2 linked regions of the Variovorax paradoxus genome follow. The main gene of each other region encodes a partner of the protein of the gene in region 2 in a complex. Links are inferred from orthologs where the notes say so. Each region holds a gene or a part of one and is shown on either strand. Other genes may lie near its edges.

Region 1 (6,876 bases), 610 kb from region 2 along the record:
TGGCACTGGCGCACCACCTTCGCCACGCGCGGATCGTCCAGCAGGGCTTCGTGCATGACGCCGCTCTTGCCGCGGAAGCGCAACCGGAGCGCCGCGCCCTGCACCGCGGCATGCCGGTTGCGCAGCGTGGTGAGGCCGTAGGAGCCGTTGCTGCTTGCGTACTCTTCATTGCCCACGCGCAGCAGCGTGGTGTCGAGCAGGCGCACCAGCGCGGCCAGCACCTGCTGGCGCCCCGGGGCCGCCGCCTTGCTGCCCTCCTGCAAATCGCGCGTCACGCGTGCGCGGATGCGCGGCAGCGCAAGCCCGAAGGCCTCGAGCCGCTCGAACTTGGTCTCGTCCTTGAAGAGCCGCCAGTCGGCGTGGTAGCGGTATTGCTTGCGGCCTCTTGCGTCGATGCCCGTAGCCTGCAGATGGCCGTTGGAAAGGGGGCAGATCCACACCTGCGTATAGGCCGGCGGAATCGCCAGCATGCGGATGCGCGAGAGCTCGTCCGCGTCGCGCACCCATCGGCCCCCTGCATCGCGGTAGCGGAAGTGGTCGCCATGCTTCAGGCGCCGGATGCCGGGCATGTCGGGGTTCACGTAGACCAGGCCGTTGGCAATGGGCGCGGCGGTGGGCGACGGCTTGGGGGGCGGTGTGGTCGATCTGGAGCGGGCCGGCATGAGGTTTGCGTGATGAAGGTACCCTGCGCTTGTGCCTGCGCCGACAATCGCTGCCTGTAGGACGCCGCAATCGCCGCTGGTGCGATGGAGGCGCTTTGTTCTTTCCTGGAGTCCCAAAGAAAATGATGTTCTTCCATCGGCCGTTCTCGTCCTCTTGCGTGCGCTGGCTCTCGGCCTGCGGCGCGGCGCTGCTTGTCGCAGCCTGTGCTTCGCCCGGTTCCTCCACCGCGCCGACGGCACGGCCTGCCGCCACTGCCGCGCCCATCAAGGTGAAGGTCTTCGTTGCAGCCATGTTCGAGATCGGGCAGAACACCGGCGACCGGGCCGGCGAGTTCCAGCACTGGTACGAGCGCTACTGGAAGGGCGCCGCGCCGATGGCCGTGCCCGGCGCATTGCAGCCCGTGTATTGCAATGCCGACGGCGTGTGCGGCGCGGTGCTCGGCATGGGCAAGGTCAACTCCTCGTCGTCGATGCAGGCCATCCTGCTGAACCCGCAGTTCGATTTCTCGCAGGCCTACTACGTGATTTCCGGCGTGGCCGGCACGCCGCCCGCGCGCGGCACCATCGGCGAGGTGAGCTGGGCAACCTGGCTCGTGGACTACGACCTCGGCCACCGCTGGGCGCCCGAGGAGAACAAACCCGGCGAGCCCACCTTCATGCCGCGCAAGGGCTACGAGGAATACCGCCGCTTCAAGCTCAACCCAGATCTCGTGGGCTGGGCCATGAAGCTCTCGTCCGATACGCCGCTGAAAGACTCGGACAGCGCGCGCAAATACCGCCTGCGCTACCCCGATGCGGCAGCGCGGCGCGCGCCTTTCGTGGGCACCGGCACCCACATGACCGGCGACACCTTCTTTCACGGCCCCGGCATGTCGAAGCAGGCGCAATACATCGCCAGGCTCTACGGCGCTGACGACTACGTGATCACCGAAATGGAAGCCGCCGCCATCGCGCTCGTGATCAAGCGCACCCACGGCACCGACCGCGTGATGAGCCTGCGCGGCGCGGTCAACTTCGACCAGGGCAACCCGAAGGAAAGCACGCTGCAGCACCTGGACCCGGCGCCGGGCGAAACAGCCGGCGGATTTGCCGAGACGGTGGAGAACATCGCGCTGGTGGGCACGCGCGTGGTGGACCACATCGTGGCCCACTGGCCGCAATGGCAGGCCGGCGTGCCCAAGCCCTGAACGGGTTCAGGGCCGCACCGGCTGCAGGTGCCACGTCACATTGAAATCGAAGGGCGTCCAGCGGCTTGCGGTGACGCCCGCCTGCCGCAGGCCGCGGCCGGTCCAGGTGTTGCAGGTCTCGAAGAGGTGGTAACCGCCCTCGGCTTCGTAGAAGGCGTCGTCGTTGCCATAGTGCGCACCGGCAATCGGTGTTGCGCGGCCCGCTGGCAGCGCGGCACGCACGTAGGCTGCGAGCTGCGCGTACTGCGCCTGCGCGAGCGGCAGCTCGAAGGCGTTGTGCCGCAACTGGGAGCGGCGCAGATAGGTAACGTGCAGCAGCGCACGGTTGCCGCCGCGCAGCGCGCCGAATGCGCGCGACGCGGTCAGGTCGCCCCACGTCGGCGTGTTCAGGTAGAACTCGCGGTCGCCCCAGCCGATGGCGATGAACTCCGCATCGGGCGGCACCGCTTTGAAGTGCGCGACCGGAAAGATCTGCCCCCAATCGACAGCTGCCGAGCGAACCGGAAACACCAGGTCGGTGTGCACGCCGTTGCTCAAGACCCAGGCCTGCACCTCGGGCGCATCGGTGGTCGCTTCACCCCGAGGCGTTGCATTGGCGGGCCAGAACATCAGCGCACACGCCGTGCCCACGTATACCGCGGCCAGCAGCGGCAGGACCAGCAGTGCGAGGGCAACGCGCCGGAGCCAGCGGTTCGGCATCAAGTTCAGAAGAGCGACGCGGTGGTGGCCGCCGCATCGGTTGGCGCACGCGGCGCACCCGCGCCGGCAGGCGCCATCGCCTCGGGGCTGCCCGCCTTGGCCAGCGCGCCCACGCGCACGCCCAGGAGGCGCAGCGGCCGCTCGAGCGGCACGCGCTTCAGGCACAGCCCGCCGACCTGGCGGATGGTCTTGCCGTCGGCGGTGTAGCGGTCGATGGTCTGGTCGCGGGTGGCAATCTTGAAATCGTCATAGCGCAGCTTGATGCCGATGGTCTTGCCCACGTAGCCCTTGCGCTGCAGGTCTTCGGCCAGCTTTTCGCACAGGTGGGTGAAGATGGCGCCGAGCTCGGCGCGGTCGCGCACCGCATGCAGGTCGCGGTCGAACGTGGTTTCGCGGCTCATCGACACAGGCTCGCTTTCGGTCACCACCGGCCGGTTGTCGCGCCCCCAGGCCACCTCGTGCATCCACGCGCCCGTGGATTTGCCAAAATTCTGGATGAGCCAATCCCGCTCGCGTGCCGCGAGCTGGCCCACCGTCTCGATGCCGAAGCGCTTGAGCTTTTCGTCCGCCTTGGGCCCGATGCCGTTCACCTTGCGGCAAGGCAGCGGCCAGATGAGGGTCTGCAAGTCGTCCTCGTAGACCACCGAGATGCCGTTGGGCTTGTTGAACTCGCTCGCCATCTTGGCAATGAGCTTGTTGGGCGCCACGCCAATGGAGCAGGTAAGGCCGGTTGCGTCGAGGATCGCTTTCTGGATCAGCCGCGCGAGCGACCGCCCGCCGTCACGCTGGCCGCCTGGCACGTCGGTGAAGTCGATGTACACCTCGTCCACGCCCCGGTCTTCCATCAGCGGCGCAACCTCCCTGATGATCTGCTTGAAGGTGCGCGAATACTTGCGGATTTCCTCGAAATCCACCGGCAGGATGATCGCCTGCGGGCACAGCTTTGCCGCCTTCATGAGCCCCATGGCCGAGCCCACGCCGAACTGCCGCGCAGGGTAGGTGGCGGTGGTGATCACGCCGCGGCCCACATAGTCCCTCAGGCGCGGAAAAGCGTCGACCGGAATGTCGGCCAGCGTGCCGCCTTCGGGCACATGGCGAATCGCTTCGTCCACGCTGCGCCGCCCACCGCCAATCACCACCGGCAGCCCCTTGAGCTGCGGATAGCGAAGCAGCTCGACGGACGCGAAGAAGGCGTCCATGTCGAGGTGGGCGATGCGGCGGATGGGGGGCGTTGGCACGGGCGTGGAACTCACCCGCCGATTGTCTCGCGGCCGGGCCCTGTCTGCCCGCGGCCATGTGCATGCCAGAATGCGGCGGACTGCGGTTTAGGCCGCCCGGTGGCATCGAAAAGCATGGCAAGGAAAGGGATCTGGCATGAGTGACGAAGTCGAAGGCATGACCATTGCGCTGACGCCGGTGCAGATGGCCGGCGTTCTGGGCGGACAGGACGTGCCCGAGTCCGCGAGCCTGAGCAACCGGCTCTGGGGTACCGTCGGGCTGGTGGGCGGCGTCGTGGAACTGGTGGGCGCCGGCGTGCTCTGCCTGGCGCCCGAGCCCACGATGGTGACCAAGGCCGGCTGCGTGGTGCTTGGCGTGCACGGTTTCGACACCCTGGCCACCTCGGGCCGCCAGGTCTGGACGGGCACTGCGCAGCGCACCGCCACCGCCGTCACCGCCAGCTCGGCGGCCGAGGCGCTGGGGGCCTCGCGCGAAACGGCCGACGGCATCGGGCTTGCGGTCGACGTGGCCGTTCCGCTGGTGGTGGCCGCGGGGCTAGGAGCCGCCCGCATCATTGCCGTGACGCGCGGCGGCCGCATCCGTCTGGCCGAGCATGAAGCCGCCGCCGGCTCGAGGCTCGGCGGACACACCATGGCGCGGCACGTCGGCCAGACAGACGCACAACTGCTGGCCAGGGTGCGAACCGCAACGCGGCCGGGTCCCAAGGCCGTATCTACTTTTGCCGACCTTGCCACGGCGGAACGCGCAATCACCGAGACCCTCCGCGCCAACGCAGCCGCGGTGCAAGCCTGGTCACGCAGTGCGGCCGCAGGCAGCAAGTCGCCGGAGCTGGAGCATGTGCTGGGCTATGTGGTGGGGCGGGGCGTGCAGTTCGGCAGCACGGCCGTCAACGATCTTTCGGGCGTGCGGATCATCCTCAAGATGGAAAGCTACAACGGCAAGCCGTTCTACATCCTGACGGCGTATCCGATCTGAGGCTTTGGGTAGCTAAGGAAACGAAGGCGCCTCGCCGGTGGTCCACACGTCGGCGCCCAGCTCCTTTGCAAGCCGGGCCACGATCTTCACGGTGCGCTCGCGCAGCGGTGCGATGCGGGCCTGCAGGCCCGCCCTGGGCAGCGCCACGGCCTGGCCGGGATCATCGTCGGCCTCGGGGTCGCTTTGGCGGATGTAGAGCGTGCCGTTCCGGGCCCAGACCTCCACGGCCCAGCCCTGGTCCTGGTCGTCGTAGATCAGGCCCTGGTCGTCGCCGGCGATTGCGGCAAGAAAATGGTCCATCGTGGCAAAGGTGTCGTACCAGGGGAACGACAGCTGAACGCCGGCTTCCTCGTTGTCCAGCTGCAGATCCAGCCAGAAGTAATGCCGCACCTGGTCGAGTGTGAGCGCGTGGCGCCGGGCCGCCGCAACCACCTGTGCGTAGTACGCGGCAAGCTCCGCTTCGTGCCCCATCACCTCGCGGGTGCGCGCCAGCAAACGTTCGGCGCGCGGAAATCCGGGCGAGGCGAGCGGTTCGGCCGGGCCGCCCGAGACGGGACGGAACTCGTCGTGCAAATGAAAAGCGATCTCGGGCTCCAGCGAGTCGATCGGCTTGGCATGGGCGAACCAGGATTCCAATTGCGCGCTCCTCTGAATGGTCGGGCGTACCATGTTAGCTCGGCATGCATCGATGCGACCGGCGGCTTGATCGAGACTGCCCGGCGCTCAGCGCGTCTCCACCGTGGTGAGCAGCGGCGATTCGAACATCGCCACCGGCGAGATCACCGGTTCATCCATCGGCACTTTGTCGCCGTAGCGCTCGCGCATCTTGGCGCGCACCGCGGGGTCGTCGAGCTTGAAGCTGCGAATCTTCTGCAGCTCGCCAATGCGCACGCCCAATGCGCGCTGGTAGAGCTTCCAGACGAGCTCGGAGCAGTAGATGCGCTGGTCCGACCATTCGAAAGTCAGGTCGTAGGGGCGGCCTTCGTAGTCGGCTGAGCCGGCGTGCAGGCGGGCCACCGCGGCGGGCGTGAGCAGCGAGCCGGCATTGCGCAGCCGCTTTGCCACGTAGTGCCCGCCGTCGCCACGCGCCGTCCATTGCGCGAGCGGCGTGTAGCGCACTGTCGACACCGCCTCGAACACATAGGGCTTGCCGCCGCGCATCAGCACCACGCCCATGTGGCTGTAGCGCGAACCGGTGGCGCGCTGCACCGCCAGGCTCTGGGCCGAGCGCGAGGTATGAAAGACGATGTCGCCGTCTTTCAGCGCGGCATGCACCGGGGCGGCAGAGAGGCAGAGCAGGGCGGGCAGCAGCAGGGCTGCCGCGCAGGATGGAATGTTGTTCTTCATGTGCGGCGCATTGTGACAAGGCTTGCCTGTTGCGCCTGCACGCGCCATCATCCGCGGCATGCAAACCGTCGCTTCCATCCTGTGGCGCAGGCTCGATGCACCGGGCCACGACGCCTGCCGCCTCGAACGCAACGCCACCGCCTGGCAACTCGACGGCGCCGCCGTATTCCGGCTCGAAGACCAGCGCATTGCGCAACTGCACTACCGCGTGCGCTGCGACCTGCACTGGCATGCGCAATGGGGCACCGTGCGCGGCTGGCTCGGCAGTGCCGCTGTCGATCTGTCGATTGCCCGCGATGCGCGCGGGCATTGGAAACTCAACGACGAAGCGGTGCCCGACCTCTCGCATTGCGTCGACCTCGACCTTGGCTTTACGCCAGCCACCAACCTGCTGCAGTTGCGCCGGCTCAATCTTGCAGAGGGTGAAGGCGCCGATGCGCCGGCCGCCTGGGTCGATCTGGAGGGCGGCGTATTGAGCGAGCTGGTGCAGCGCTACGAACGCACCGCAAGCAACCAGTACGCCTATGAGGCCAGGCGCTTCGACTATGCGGCAATGCTGGGCGTCACGTCCGACTGTTTCGTGCGCGACTATCCGGGCCTCTGGATCGCCGAGGCGTAGCGCCCCGGCGCCGCGAAGACGTCAGTGGTCGTGGTGCAGGTACGCCGCCTGCCGCGGAAGCCGCAAGCTCACGAGAAACGCAATCACCATCATGGCGCTCACGTACCAGAAGAACGCGGATTCGTGCCCCAGCGTCTTGAGGCCCAGC
Region 2 (6,767 bases):
TCGCCAACAAGGACCGCACGCAGGAAGAATTCTTCAATGCGTTCGAGGCCCTGCTGGCCAAGAAGTCGCACATCGTGATGACCAGCGACACCTATCCCAAGGGCCTGGCCGACATCCACGAGCGCCTGGTTTCGCGTTTCGATTCGGGCCTGACGGTCGCCATAGAGCCGCCCGAGCTCGAAATGCGCGTGGCCATCCTGATCAACAAGGCGCGCGCCGAATCGGCCGAAATGCCGGAAGAAGTCGCCTTCTTCGTTGCCAAGAACGTGCGCTCCAACGTGCGCGAGCTCGAAGGCGCGCTGCGCAAGATCCTGGCTTACTCGCGCTTCAACCAGAAAGAAATCTCGATCGCCCTGGCGCGCGAGGCGCTGCGCGACTTGCTGTCGATCCAGAATCGGCAGATCTCGGTCGAAAATATCCAGAAGACGGTGGCCGACTACTACAAGATCAAGGTCGCCGACATGTACAGCAAGAAGCGCCCGGCCAGCATTGCGCGGCCGCGGCAGATCGCGATGTACCTGGCCAAGGAACTCACCCAGAAGAGCCTGCCGGAAATCGGCGAGCTGTTCGGTGGGCGCGATCACACGACGGTGCTGCATGCGGTGCGCAAGATCTCGGGCGAGCGCCAGCAGCTCACCGAACTGAACCAGCAACTCCACGTGCTCGAACAAACGCTCAAGGGCTGACCCCGGATGTCATCAAGAAAGCCACCCGCAACAGCGGAGAATGGCGTCTTACAAGCGGATTCAAAGAGATAAGAGAAGAGGAAGAAGACATGATCGTTTTGAAGGCAACCCAAGACAAAGTCCTCGCCGCGCTGCAATCGGTGGCGGGCATCGTGGAACGGCGCCATACCCTGCCTATCCTGGCCAACGTGCTGATTCGCAAGACCGGCGGCCAGCTGCAGCTCACAACCAGCGACCTCGAGATCCAGATCCGCACCACGGCCGAGCTTGGCGGCGACGAAGGCAACTTCACCACCACCATCGGCGCGCGCAAGCTCATCGACATCCTGCGCACCATGCCGGCCGACCAGACCGTGAGCCTCGAATCGAGCGCGAGCAAGCTGGTGCTCAAGGGCGGCAAGAGCCGCTTCACGCTGCAGTCGCTGCCGGCCGAAGACTTTCCGCTGGTGCAAGAGGCCGCCAATTTCGGCCCCGTGTTCAGCGTGCCGCAAAAGACGCTGAAGGACCTGCTCTCGCAAGTCTCCTTTGCCATGGCCGTGCACGACATCCGCTACTACCTCAACGGCATCCTGTTCGTGGCCGAAGGCAAGCAGCTGAGCCTGGTGGCCACCGACGGCCACCGCCTGGCGTTTTCGTCGGCCACGCTCGACGTCGAAGTGCCGCGCCAGGAAGTGATTCTTCCGCGCAAGACCGTGCTCGAAATGCAGCGCCTGCTGTCTGACGCCGAAGGCGCCATCGAGATGCAGTTTGCGAACAACCAGGCCAAGTTCAGCTTTGGCGGCATGGAGTTCGTTACCAAGCTGGTCGAGGGCAAGTTCCCCGACTACAACCGCGTGATTCCCAAGAACCACAAGAACAGCGTCACGCTCGGCCGCGCCCCTTTGCTGGCCAGCCTGCAGCGCACCGCCATTCTGACCAGCGAAAAGTTCAAGGGCGTGCGCCTGAACATCGAGCCCGGCACGCTGCGCATTGCATCGAACAACGCCGAGCAGGAAGAAGCACAGGACGAGCTCGACATCGACTACGGCGGCGACGCCATCGAGATCGGCTTCAACGTAACCTACCTGATCGACGCCCTCGCCAATATGGGCCAGGACATGGTCAAGCTGGACCTGGCCGACTCCAACAGTTCCGCCCTTTTGACCATCCCCGAGAACGCATCCTTCAAATATGTCGTGATGCCGATGCGGATCTAGAAGACAGAAAACACAGCGCCTTGCGCAGACAGCCCGCGGCCCTCCGCGGGTTTGCGCTTTCAAGAGGCAGGAAAAGCAGGCCGCCAAGGCCCGAAAAATCCCGTGAATGCCGTGAGAGATAGAGGAATATCCGAATGAGTGCAGAAGAAAACAAGCCCGAAGTGCCCCACACCGAACCGGTCTACACGCCCGAGATCGAGAGTGCGGTGCCGATCGAGATCACGCCCGCCGACACCAGCTACGGCGAAGGCTCGATCACGATCCTCGAAGGGCTCGAGGCGGTGCGCAAGCGCCCCGGCATGTACATCGGCGACACCTCCGACGGCACGGGTCTGCACCACCTGGTGTTCGAAGTGGTCGACAACTCCATCGACGAAGCGCTGGCCGGCCACTGCGACGACATCGTCGTGACCATCCATAGCGACAACTCGATTTCCGTCACCGACAACGGCCGCGGCATTCCCACCGGCGTGAAGATGGACGACAAGCACGAGCCCAAGCGCTCGGCTGCCGAAATTGCGCTGACCGAGCTGCACGCCGGCGGCAAGTTCAACCAGAACAGCTACAAGGTGTCGGGCGGCCTGCACGGCGTGGGCGTGAGCTGCGTGAACGCGCTGAGCGTGATGTTGCGCCTGGTAGTGCGCCGCGAGGGCAAGATCCACGAACTCGAATTCAGCCGTGGCTTCGTGCAGAACCGCTTGCTCGAAACCGTGAACGGTTTCGAAGTCTCGCCCATGAAGATCATCGGCGACACGGACAAGCGCGGCACCGAGGTGCACTTTCTGCCCGACACGGAAATCTTCAAGGAGAACAACGATTTCCACTACGAAATCCTCTCCAAGCGCCTGCGCGAGCTGAGCTTTCTGAACAACGGCGTGCGCATCCGCCTGAAGGACGAGCGCACCGGCAAGGAAGACGACTTCTCGGGCGCCGGCGGCGTGCGCGGCTTTGTCGAATTCATCAACAAGGGCAAGACCGTCCTGCATCCGAACTCGTTCTATGCAGCGGGCGAAAAGCCGGCCGACACCTACGGCGGCATTCCCGGCACGCACATCGGCGTTGAAGTGGCCATGCAGTGGAACAGCGGCTACAACGAGCAGGTGCTGTGCTTCACCAACAACATTCCGCAGCGTGACGGCGGCACCCACCTCACGGGCCTGCGTGCCGCGATGACCCGCGTCATCAACAAGTACATCGAAGAAAACGAGCTGGCCAAGAAGGCCAAGGTCGAAGTCACCGGCGACGACATGCGCGAAGGCCTGTGCTGCGTGCTGAGCGTGAAAGTGCCCGAGCCCAAGTTCTCCAGCCAGACCAAGGACAAGCTGGTGTCCAGCGAAGTGCGCGCGCCGGTCGAAGACATCGTCGGACGCCTGCTCACCGATTACCTGCAAGAGCGCCCGAGCGACGCGAAGATCATCTGCGGCAAGATCATCGAGGCCGCCCGCGCCCGCGAAGCCGCGCGCAAGGCCCGCGAAATGACGCGCCGCAAGGGCGTGCTCGACGGCATGGGCCTGCCCGGCAAGCTGGCCGACTGCCAGGAAAAGGACCCGGCGCTGTGCGAGGTCTACCTGGTGGAGGGCGACTCCGCCGGCGGCTCCGCCAAGCAGGGCCGCGACCGTAAGTTCCAGGCCATCCTGCCGCTACGCGGCAAGATTCTGAACGTGGAAAAAGCGCGCTACGAGAAGCTGCTCACCAGCAACGAAATTCTCACCATGATCACGGCGCTGGGCACCGGTATCGGCCGCGCCGGCGCCACCACCGCGGGCGGCGGGGCGGACGACTTCAACGTTGCCAAGCTGCGCTACCACCGCATCATCATCATGACCGACGCCGACGTTGACGGCGCGCACATCCGCACGCTGCTGCTCACGTTCTTCTACCGGCAGATGCCCGAGCTGGTCGAGCGCGGCCACATCTACATTGCCCAGCCGCCGCTCTACAAGGTGAAGGTCGGCAAGGAAGAGCAATACCTGAAGGACGGCCCCGCGCTGGACGCCTTCCTGCTCAAGGTGGCCCTGAAGGACGCGAGCATCGAGACCGGCGGCCCCAACTCGACCACCCTGAGTGGCGACACTCTGGCCGAGCTCGCGCGCAAGCACCAGCTGGCCGAAGCCGTGATTGCGCGCCTGCGCAACTTCATGGACGCCGAAGCGCTACGCGCCATTGCCGACGGCGTGGCGCTCGACCTGGACACCACGCCCGCGGCCGAAGCCTCGGCCGTGGCGCTGCAAGCCAAGCTGCGCGAACTCAACACCACCGGCGTGCCCGCCGAAGTGAGCAGCGAGTTCGACGCCCGCACCGACAAGCCGCTGCTGCGCATCAGCCGCCGCCACCACGGCAACATCAAGAGCAGCGTGCTCACGCAAGACTTCGTGCACGGCGCCGACTACGCTGCGCTCGCCGAAGCCGCCAACACCTTCCGCAACCTGCTGAGCAGCGAGGGCGCCATCGTCCGCCGCGGCGAAGGCGAGCGCGCCAAGGAAGAAAAGGTGGCCGACTTCCGCATCGCGATGAAGTGGCTCATCGGCCAAGCCGAAAACGCCACCTCGCGCCAGCGCTACAAGGGCCTGGGCGAAATGAACCCCGCACAGCTGTGGGAAACCACCATGGACCCGACCGTGCGCCGCCTGCTGCGCGTGCAGATCGACGACGCGATCGAAGCCGACCGCGTGTTCACGATGCTGATGGGCGACGAAGTGGAGCCGCGCCGCGAGTTCATCGAGCAGAACGCGCTGCGGGCTGCGAATATCGACGTGTAGCAAGCACGGCAGCTAAGTCGCCGCCGCGAACAGCTGCTGTAAAAACGATAAAGCGCCCAGCGATGCTGGGCGCTTTTTTTATTCCAAGCCCAACTGTGGCTTGGATTTCTTCGGGACCTCTACCGAGGATTGGGAGCTACTGCCCCTGCCCCCAGAATATCCACCACCACACGCCCATCCGCTTACAGGCAGGCCATCAGGCGCGCCGAGCGCGGCACGCCTGTTCTGGATTCACGGCTTCAAGCCGGGAGACGAGCAATGAAGCTGCGCATGTACCGAATGAACTCTGCCGGCTCTTCCTGAAACGGCCAGTGTCCGCTATTGGCGAAATACTTCAGCGCGGCGCCCGGAATGTTCTTTGCCAGCTTTTCGTCATCGCCAAAACGCCAGATATCACCCGAGCCATAGTTAACCGACGTGGGAACATTGATGGACGACAACCGCGAAACAAAGTTGTAGTCGGCCAGAAGCTGGTTGCCGCGATTGAACGCCGCGCCTGAGTAAATTGTCCTTTGATCGACGTCTGCGATAACCCCGGGCGGCGGGGTTGCATTGTTGTAATACAAAGGCGCGCCGGCGGTCCATTTTTTACGAAGATCCTCATCGCTCGCGACTGGAGCTGTCAGCAATTGGCCCAGGGCTGCTTGCTGGTCAGGCGTTCCGCCGACCGGATTGCGCTGAACGAAAGATGCGGTGTCTGCCGCCGTGCACGACAACACCAGCCCCGAAAGGCGATCAGGAAACCGCAACGCGAAATCTAGCGCAACAAAACCACCGAACGAGTGGCCGACAAGAACGAACTTGTCGATGCCGAGCGCCTTGGTCAATGCGTTGCAATCCGCGCTCATGCGCTCGAGGGTCAGCTCGTCATAGCTGGCCGGGCGGTCCGATTTGCCTTGTCCCAACTGGTCGTAGCAAACGATGCGGGCGTGGTCGGCAAGCGGATCGATGAAAGGGCGGAAGTATTGGTGATCCAGGCCCAGGCCGCCGTGCATGAAGACGATTGGAACCCCCTTGCCGGAGCTCACGTGGTAAAGGTTTTTTCCGTTCACGGAAGCGAACCCCGAAGTCTCGGCTTTGGGAGCAGGCGAAGGAGCGATGGGCCAGACGGCATTGCCGCCCTCGCCACTTCCTCCTCCGCCGCAGCCGGCGAGGGTCAAGACTGAAAAAATGGACCCGGCTGCATTGAAATTACGTCGGCTGATCGTCACCAGAAAACCTCCCCGGAGCGGGCCGACAAACGATATTTGTGGCCGACTCTTGACTGTCTCGGAAAGCCACAAAAAAAGCGGCGCGAAGGGCGTAATAAATTAGCCCTGCGCGAGTCTAGATTCGCTTTGCCGCCGCTTATGTGAACCCGCGATCCGGGGTGTTTTTTTGAGCGAGATCGAGATATCTTTCACGATCCAAGCTCGGGGGAATTGCTGGAAGAAAACGCCTGAACGTCTAATTCAAGTAAATACTTGACATTGATTTAATTCGATGACTGACGCCAGCAAAATTTACCGCGAATTGATGTGACGGTTCCGGTTACGGCATACGCATCGCGCGCCTGCCGCCAATGCCGCCCTGCAACACGCGGGCGACGCGCGCCAGCCCGCCGGTCCCGCTGGCCGCTCGGCCAACCAGTGCGCCGCCTGCAGCGCCCGCCAGCACGCGGCGCACGAGCGACCGGCTGCGCCCGGCCGTCAGCAGCAGCAGAACGCCCGCGCCCAGAACGGCGAGGTGCTCACCCGGAAAGTCCGGCCGCTGGGCGTCCATCTTCTTGACTGCCTCGATCCTGGATCCGATGTTCATTGGAAGCTCCTTTTCTGTACGAACTTCTTCATATCAAGCGAGGCAATGCACCGGTGTAGGCGCCGGTCACGTGCAACGTGCCGAATCGGGCGTACGGCACCGCTCTCAGGGTTTTCACATAGAGGAAGACCAAAAACGGCCGGGCGGCCCGTCATACAGGCGTCACAAGCTATTAAAACAATAGCGTTCAATACTTTCGCGAGGATCGTTCCTCGTAAACGCTATATCTAGCCCGACTCTTGCTAAGCAAAATCCTCGACGGATTCACGTCACCCATGATCGAGGACATCGAAGCAATGAACCTTTTGCGTCTCCGGCAGCCGATGGCT

The links. The genes of interacting proteins can lie anywhere in the genome.
Region 1: the proteins of dnaN (region 2) and dinB are in contact, whole or in part, in a solved structure (PDB 1OK7), measured with the Escherichia coli proteins. The link is inferred for Variovorax paradoxus from one-to-one orthologs.

The regions. Positions count from the first base shown.
Region 1 is NZ_CP123990.1:788,907-795,782, forward strand. What follows is about bases 1,678-4,614. They hold dinB (DNA polymerase IV), read right to left. Parts: upstream 3,802-4,614; coding sequence 2,554-3,801; downstream 1,678-2,553. Other genes in these bases: QHG62_RS03740 (purine-nucleoside phosphorylase), read left to right, coding at 1,678-1,849; QHG62_RS03745 (TIGR02117 family protein), read right to left, coding at 1,856-2,548; QHG62_RS03755 (RNase A-like domain-containing protein), read left to right, coding at 3,923-4,614. Outside these bases: QHG62_RS03735 (DNA topoisomerase IB), read right to left, coding at 1-662; more of QHG62_RS03740, read left to right, coding at 785-1,677; more of QHG62_RS03755, read left to right, coding at 4,615-4,762; QHG62_RS03760 (hypothetical protein), read right to left, coding at 4,775-5,398; QHG62_RS03765 (YiiX family permuted papain-like enzyme), read right to left, coding at 5,486-6,109; QHG62_RS03770 (putative glycolipid-binding domain-containing protein), read left to right, coding at 6,168-6,728; QHG62_RS03775 (MFS family transporter), read right to left, coding at 6,750-6,876. UniProt on the Escherichia coli protein: Poorly processive, error-prone DNA polymerase involved in translesion repair and untargeted mutagenesis. Copies undamaged DNA at stalled replication forks, which arise in vivo from mismatched or misaligned primer ends.
Region 2 is NZ_CP123990.1:178,931-185,697, forward strand. Bases 1-2,828 are described here. They hold dnaN (DNA polymerase III subunit beta), read left to right. Parts: upstream 1-775; coding sequence 776-1,882; downstream 1,883-2,828. Other genes in these bases: dnaA (chromosomal replication initiator protein DnaA), read left to right, coding at 1-686; gyrB (DNA topoisomerase (ATP-hydrolyzing) subunit B), read left to right, coding at 2,017-2,828. Outside these bases: more of gyrB, read left to right, coding at 2,829-4,641; QHG62_RS00835 (alpha/beta fold hydrolase), read right to left, coding at 4,881-5,852; QHG62_RS00840 (hypothetical protein), read right to left, coding at 6,172-6,438; QHG62_RS00845 (hypothetical protein), read left to right, coding at 6,735-6,767. UniProt on the Escherichia coli protein: Confers DNA tethering and processivity to DNA polymerases and other proteins. Acts as a clamp, forming a ring around DNA (a reaction catalyzed by the clamp-loading complex) which diffuses in an ATP-independent manner freely and bidirectionally along dsDNA.